DNA from 3 places in the Variovorax monticola genome. Region 1 is predicted to be linked to each of the others. Evidence: predicted binding sites of a transcription regulator. Region 1 holds the regulator's gene; each other region holds the start of a gene.
What was found. Region 1 encodes sigma-54, which starts transcription at its own class of promoters, with help from an activator protein. Its sites were predicted from a motif close to TGGCANGNAANCTGCTTT; they were not measured.

Region 2: ACSFA5_RS24630 (TorF family putative porin) is a predicted target of sigma-54. The motif match lies at 1,017-1,034, and genes of this name have one in related genera.
Region 3: ACSFA5_RS11570 (nitrate- and nitrite sensing domain-containing protein) is a predicted target of sigma-54. The motif match lies at 1,124-1,141, and genes of this name have one in related genera.

Annotation. Positions count from the first base shown of each region.
Region 1 is NZ_JBPJZP010000007.1:434,357-436,617, reverse strand. It holds gene ACSFA5_RS26095 (phospholipase D family protein) at 1-362, opposite strand, end outside; gene rpoN (RNA polymerase factor sigma-54) at 373-1,989, opposite strand; gene lptB (LPS export ABC transporter ATP-binding protein) at 2,007-2,261, opposite strand, start outside.
Region 2 is NZ_JBPJZP010000007.1:114,987-117,247, forward strand. It holds partial or broken gene ACSFA5_RS24625 (YifB family Mg chelatase-like AAA ATPase) at 1-863, opposite strand, end outside; gene ACSFA5_RS24630 (TorF family putative porin) at 1,076-1,948, shown strand; gene glnK (P-II family nitrogen regulator) at 2,016-2,261, shown strand, end outside.
Region 3 is NZ_JBPJZP010000003.1:90,845-93,105, reverse strand. It holds gene ACSFA5_RS11570 (nitrate- and nitrite sensing domain-containing protein) at 1-1,096, opposite strand, end outside; gene tsaD (tRNA (adenosine(37)-N6)-threonylcarbamoyltransferase complex transferase subunit TsaD) at 1,212-2,261, shown strand, end outside; gene ACSFA5_RS11560 (alpha/beta hydrolase-fold protein) at 2,209-2,261, opposite strand, start outside.

The DNA of each region.
Region 1 (2,261 bases):
GCGGCGTCGCGCAGGGTGCGCAGCAGGTAGCGGCCGGTCTCGTCGTTCTCGATCTGGTAGTACTGCACGTCGAGCGTGCGCTGGGCGCGGCGCGCCAGCTGGATGCGGGTGTCGAAGGCGAAGTCGCCGCCGGGCATGAGGCGAAAGCCGCTCAGGTCGGGGTCGGGCTGGGCGGCCATCGCGATCTTGCCCAGCGCCGTGTCTCCCGACACCGCCATGGCCTTGACGGCGGGGCGCGGCGCCTCGTCGGGCAAGGTGGCGCAGCCGGTGGACAGCAGCAAGAGCAGCACGGCCACCAAGGCGAAGAACCCGAGCCCCCGGCGCGACAACGGATGCGGGCGGCGAGGGAGGCAAGGGCTCATGGCCGGGTCGCTACAGCGCCTTGCGCAGGTTGGCGGGCGCTATGCGCAGCGCCTCGCGGTACTTGGCCACGGTGCGGCGCGCGCACTCGATGCCCTGCTCTTTCAGCATTTCGGAAATCTGGCTGTCCGACAGCGGCTTCTTGATGCTTTCCGAGCTGACGAACTGCTTGATGAGCGCGCGCACCGCGGTGCTCGACGCATTGCCGCCGGTCTCGGTGCCCAGCGCCGAGCCGAAGAAATACTTGAGCTCGACCGTGCCGAACGGCGTGGACATGTACTTGGCCGTGGTCACGCGCGAGATGGTCGACTCGTGCAGGCCCAGCTCGTCGGCAATTTCGCGCAGCACCAGCGGGCGCATGGCGAGCTCGCCGTGCACGAAGTAGCTTTTTTGCCGCTCGACGATGGCGTTGCTCACGCGCAGGATGGTGTCGAAGCGCTGCTGGATGTTCTTGATGAACCAGCGCGCCTCCTGCAGGCGCTGCGACAGCGCCTGGCTGCCCTCGCCCTTGTGCGCCTTCAGGGCGCCCGCGTAGATGTCGTGCACGCGCAGGCGCGGCATGACTTCCGGATTCAGCATGACGCGGAACTTGATGTTGGTGCCGCGGCCGGTCTTGGTGACGATCACGTCGGGCACCACGATGTTGCGCTCCACGTCCACGAAGCGCCGGCCCGGCTTGGGCTCCAGCCGCGCAATGATCTGCAGCGCCAGGCGCACCAGCTCTTCGTTGGTGCGCGTGAGCGTGGCCAGGCGCTTGAAGTCGCGCCGCGCCAGCAGCTCCATCGACTGCTTGCACACGGCCATGGCGGTCTTGCGGACCAGTTGTTCCTGCTCGGTCTCGTTGGGGCGGGCCAGCGCGCGCAGCTGGATGCCCAGGCATTCGCCCAGGTCGCGCGCGCCCACGCCCACGGGCTCCAGGCTCTGCAGCAGGCCGAGCGCCACCTGGAAGTGGTGCACCAGGTCGTCGAACTGGTCGTTGTCGTCGCCGGCCAGGCCCGAGGCCAGCGCGGGCAGCGAGTCCTCGAGGTAGCCGTCGTCGTTGAGCGACTCGATCAGGAAGCGCAGCGCGGCACTGTCGTTCTCGCTCAGGCGCAGGCTCAGCGCCTGGCGGTGCAGGAACGACTGCAGCGACTCCTGGCTGCGCGCGAGCTCGGTGGCGTCGGCACGCTCGTCGTCGCCCAGGTTGTTCTGGCGCGCGGGGGCGTCGCTGCCCCACTCGCTGTCGTCGGGCGCGGCCATGTCGACGGTGCCGTCGCCTTCCCAGTCGGGCTCGCGCTCGTTGATTTCCGTGGCCGGTCCGTCTGACTCGGCGGTGCTGGTGGTGGTCGTCTCGGTGGAAGAAGTGGAGGTGCTGGCAGCCGGCGGGGCGAAGTCGCCTTCGCTTTCGATGGCGTCGCTTCCATCGCTGCCGCCGTCATCGCGCGGTACCGGCGCATCGGCCGTGTCGAGCCCGAACTCCTCGCGTGCCGCCTCTTCCGCGGTGCGCTCGAGGAACGGGTTCTCGTCCAGCATCTGCTCGACCTCCTGGCTCAGTTCGAGCGTGGAGAGCTGCAGCAGGCGAATGGACTGCTGCAGCTGCGGCGTGAGCGCCAGGTGCTGCGAGACGCGAAGGGACAGCCCTTGCTTCATGGAGAGCCCACCCGCCCTTACATCCGGAAGTGCTCGCCAAGGTAGACGCGTCGTACCTCGGCGTTGTCGACGATCTCCGAGGGCGTGCCTTGTGCCAGCACATGCCCGTCGCTGATGATGAACGCGTGATCGCAGATGCCCAGCGTCTCACGCACGTTGTGGTCGGTGATGAGCACGCCGATGCCGCGTTCCTTCAGGAAACTGATGATCCGCTGGATTTCGATGACCGCGATCGGGTCGATGCCGGCAAAGGGCTCGTCCAGCAGGATGAA
Region 2 (2,261 bases), 320 kb from region 1:
GATGTGTGGTGCGGCGCCGAAGTCGGACGGCACATCCACCGGTCGGTCGCGAAGCGCCCGCCCAGGCTGGCCACGGCGGCGCTTTCCAGCGCCTCGCCGATGCTCATGCCCGGCAGCAGGCCCGCAAAGCGCTGCGCGAGCATCGACTTGCCCGAACCCGGCTCGCCCATCATCAGCAGGCTGTGGCCGCCCGCCGCCGCGATCTCCAGCGCCCGCTTGGCGCCCGTGTGGCCCTTGACGTCGCACAGGTCGGCATAGCGCGGTGCTGCAGCGCCGGGCGCGGCCTCGACCCGGGCCCAGCCGTCGTCCGACGCCGGCTCGGGCAGCTGCGCCGCCGCGTCGGCGTCGGCCACGAACTGCCGCACCACGTCCAGCAGGTGCCGGGCCCCGTACACCTCGCCGCCGGGCACCAGCGCGGCTTCCTGTGCGCTGTCCATGGGCAGCACCAATCGGGTGGCCACGCCCCGTGTATGCAGCGCCAGTGCCATGGCCAACGCACCGCGAACGGGCCGCAGCTCCCCCGAAAGGGACAGCTCCCCGGCGAATTCGTGGCCGGCGAGCCGGGCGTTGTCGATCTGCCCGCTGGCCGCGAGGATGGCCATGGCCATGGGCAGGTCGAAGCGGCCGGAGTCCTTGGGCAGGTCGGCCGGGGCCAGGTTCACGGTGATGCGCTTGTTGTTGGGAAACTCCAGCCCCGCGTTCTGGATGGCCGAGCGCACCCGCTCGCGCGCCTCCTTGACCTCGGTTTCCACCAGACCTACCAGCGTGAAGCTGGGCAGTCCGTTCGCCAGATGCACCTCAACCGTGACACTGGCCGCTTCCAGCCCCAGCAAAGCGCGGCTTTGCACCAAAGACAAACTCATTGTTGTTCGACTCCCCAAGATGGTGCGCCCATCAGGGGCACGTCCGTGGTGCAGTTCCTGGAGAAACTACCGCCACACGAGGCACCTGTTGTAACGATTTGGCGCTCGCTCAAGCCCGCGGAGAGCGCTCTGCGGGCGGGCTTTTGAGCAGTTTGGCACGCTCCCTGCTTTGAGCCTCACAGTCCCCAACACACTTTGCGAGGAGTTTCCCGATGACGTACCGCACCGCCGCCCAGGCGCTGATCGTTCTTGCCACCGCACTGACCGCTTCGGGCGCCGCCCTGGCGCAGGCCGCAACCGACGCCGCCGCGCCGGCGGCCGCTCCCGCCCCGAACCTCACGGGAAACATCTCGCTGACGACCAACTACAAGTTCCGTGGCCAGGACCAGGACATGCTGGGCAAGAACGACTACGCCAAGACCAAGGGCTTCAAGCCCGCCATCCAGGGCGGCCTCGACTACGCCTTCGGCGACAGCGGCTTCTACGTGGGCAGCTGGAACTCCAGCGTCAACTGGCTCAAGGGCAACAGCATCGAGATGGACCTGTACGGTGGCTACAAGTTCAAGGCCGGCCCGCTGGACATGGACGTCGGTGCGCTCACCTACATCTACCCGGGCAACTCGTCGGGCAACACCACCGAGCTGTACGTGGCCGGCACCTACGCCGACGAAACCCTCGGCTCGTTCACCGCCAAGTACTCGCACACCGTGTCGAAGGACTACTTCGGCTACGCAGGCAACAAGGCGGGCTCGGGCCTGAAGGGCACCAACACCGGCTACCTGAACCTGGCGTACAGCAAGGAAATCGTGCCCAAGGTCACGCTGAAGGCGGCCGTGGGCTACACGAACATGTCCAGCGACATCCGCAGCCTGGGCTACAAGAGCTATGTCGACTACAACGTGGGCGCGTCGTACGACTTCGGCAACGGCCTGTCGCTGACCGGCTCGGTGCAGGGCGCGAACAAGAAGAGTTCGTACCTCGCCGTGAGCAACCCGGGCGTGGACTACGGCTTCGGCACCTTCGGCCAGACGACGTACTCGCCGAACAAGGCGCGCTTCATCCTCACGCTGACGAAGACGCTGTAAGCCACAGAACAACGAGGTGCGGCCCAAGCTGCCGCACCGTTTCATTTCCATCCGAAGGAGAAAACTCATGAAGCTGGTCACAGCCATCATCAAACCGTTCAAGCTCGACGAGGTGCGCGAAGCACTGTCGGCCATCGGCGTGCAGGGGATCACCGTCACCGAGGTCAAGGGGTTCGGTCGCCAGAAAGGCCACACCGAGCTCTACCGCGGCGCCGAGTACGTGGTCGACTTCCTGCCCAAGGTCAAGATCGAAGCGGCCGTCTCCGACGACCTCGTCGATCGCGTGATCGAAGCCGTCGAGGGTGCCGCCCGC
Region 3 (2,261 bases), on a different contig from region 1:
TGCGTTCGTTGAGCGAGGCGCGCACGGTTTCGAGTTCGTCGCTCATCGCCTGCAGCCGGTGCGATTGCTCCTGCACCATGTCGAGCACAGAGCGCTCGAGGTGGCGGCCGAACTGCGCGGGGGCGGTCGCCTGGGCATTGGCGTCGTCGAAGAACAGGGCCGTGGCCTGCGGTGCCGCCGCGTCGACCAGGGTTTCGAGCAGGGCCTGGTAGTCGAGCAGTTCGCTGCGCGACTGCGCGGTCTTGCGCTCGCACAGCGCGCGCAGGTCGGCGGCCAGGCGGTCCTCGACGGTCTTCATGGCGTCGATGCGGCGGGTGCAGCAGTCGAACCAGGCCTGGCTCAGCGCAGGGTCGGCCGGGGCGGAGGTGGCGCCGCGGCGCCGCATGCGCTCCAGCTCGGCGAGCATGCCGTCGGGTTGGCAGTCGCGCCACAGCGCGAGCACGGCCTCGCCCGAGAAGTCGGTGAACACCTGGAAGCAGCGCTCCTGCGACTCGATGAAGTGCTGCCACTGCAGGCGCTGCGCTTCGTCGCTTCGGCCCGTCGCGAGCGCGGCGGCCCCGAAGGCACGCTCCTGGCCGGCGAACTCCTTGCCCTGCATGAAGTTGAACATCGCAACCAGCAGGCGCGAGATTTCCGGGTCGGCGGCGCCATCGGCCGCTTCGAACACCACCGACAACAGGCCGGCGATCAGCTTGGCGAAGGCGGCGACCGCCTGTGCGGGCTTGAGTTCCAGCGCGTCGATGCGGCGGCGCAAGCCGGGCAGGGCGTCCAGCCCCGGCAGCACGAAGGCGATGCGGCTGAACAGCCGCGCGCCGTTGCCCGCGCCCGCGCCGCGGTGGTCGTCGGTTGCCAACTGGTCGAAACCGGCGCGCACTTCGTGCTCGAGCGCGAGGCATTCGGCGATCTGCGGACCGCGTTGCGCTGCGAAACGGCTGCCGCGCGTGGCAAGGAAGATGTTCGACATGCCGCGTTCGCGCTGCAGCGCATGCACCAGACGCCCGATCACGCCCACCAGCTCGCTGGTGCGGGCGAGCTGGTCCAGCTCGTCGATTTCGCAGCGGCGGGCGGCGATGAGGAAGCTCAGTCCGGATTTCATGGTGGGGTGCGGGGAAGGCGGATTGTCACTGCAACATCCGTGCCCCATCTTCGCTTGTGCTTTCGCTTGCCCCTTCGCGAGATGGGCGCGGCAGGCGCCACCTACACTCGGCGGCATGCTCTTGTTGGGAATCGAATCATCCTGCGATGAAACCGGCGTGGCGCTGGTCGAGTCGCACGGCCATGCGCTGCCCGTGCTGCTTTCGCACGCGCTGCACAGCCAGATCGCCATGCACCAGGCCTACGGCGGCGTGGTGCCCGAACTGGCCAGCCGCGACCACATCCGCCGCGTGCTGCCGCTGACCGAAGCCGTCATGGCCGAGGCCGGCCGCTCGCTCGCCGAAATCGACGTGGTGGCCTACACGCGTGGCCCGGGCCTGGCGGGTGCGTTGCTCGTGGGCGCCGGCGTGGCCTGCGCGCTGGGCGTGGCGCTGGGCAAGCCGGTGCTGGGCGTGCATCACCTCGAAGGGCATCTGCTGTCGCCGTTCCTGAGCGCCGATCCGCCGGAGTTTCCGTTCGTCGCGCTGCTGGTGTCGGGCGGTCACACCCAGCTGATGCGGGTCGACGGCGTGGGCCGCTACGCGCTGCTCGGCGAGACCATCGACGACGCGGCCGGCGAGGCCTTCGACAAGAGCGCCAAGCTCATGGGCCTGCCGTATCCCGGCGGGCCGTGGCTCGCGAAGCTGGCCGAGGGCGGCAATGCCACGGCCTTCAAGCTGCCGCGCCCGTTGCTGCACAGCGGCGACCTCGACTTTTCGTTCGCGGGCCTGAAGACGGCCGTGCTCACGCAGGCCAAGAAGCTCGGCGACCAGCTCGAAGCGAACAAGGCCGACCTGGCGGCGTCCACGCAGGCGGCCATCGTCGAGGTGCTGCTGAAGAAGTCGCTCGCCGCGCTCGACCAGACCGGGCTGAAGCGCCTGGTGGTGGCGGGTGGGGTGGGGGCCAACACGAACCTGCGCGAGCAACTGAATGCCGCCTGCGCCAAGCGCGGGGTGCGCGTGCACTATCCCGAGCTGCACCTGTGCACCGACAACGGCGCCATGATCGCCATGGCCGCCGCGATGCGCCTGCAATCCGGCCTGTCGCAGGCCAGCGAGCGCTACGCGTTCGACGTCAAGCCGCGATGGCCCATGGCGTCGCTGTCGCCCGAGGCGCCGCTACCGGAG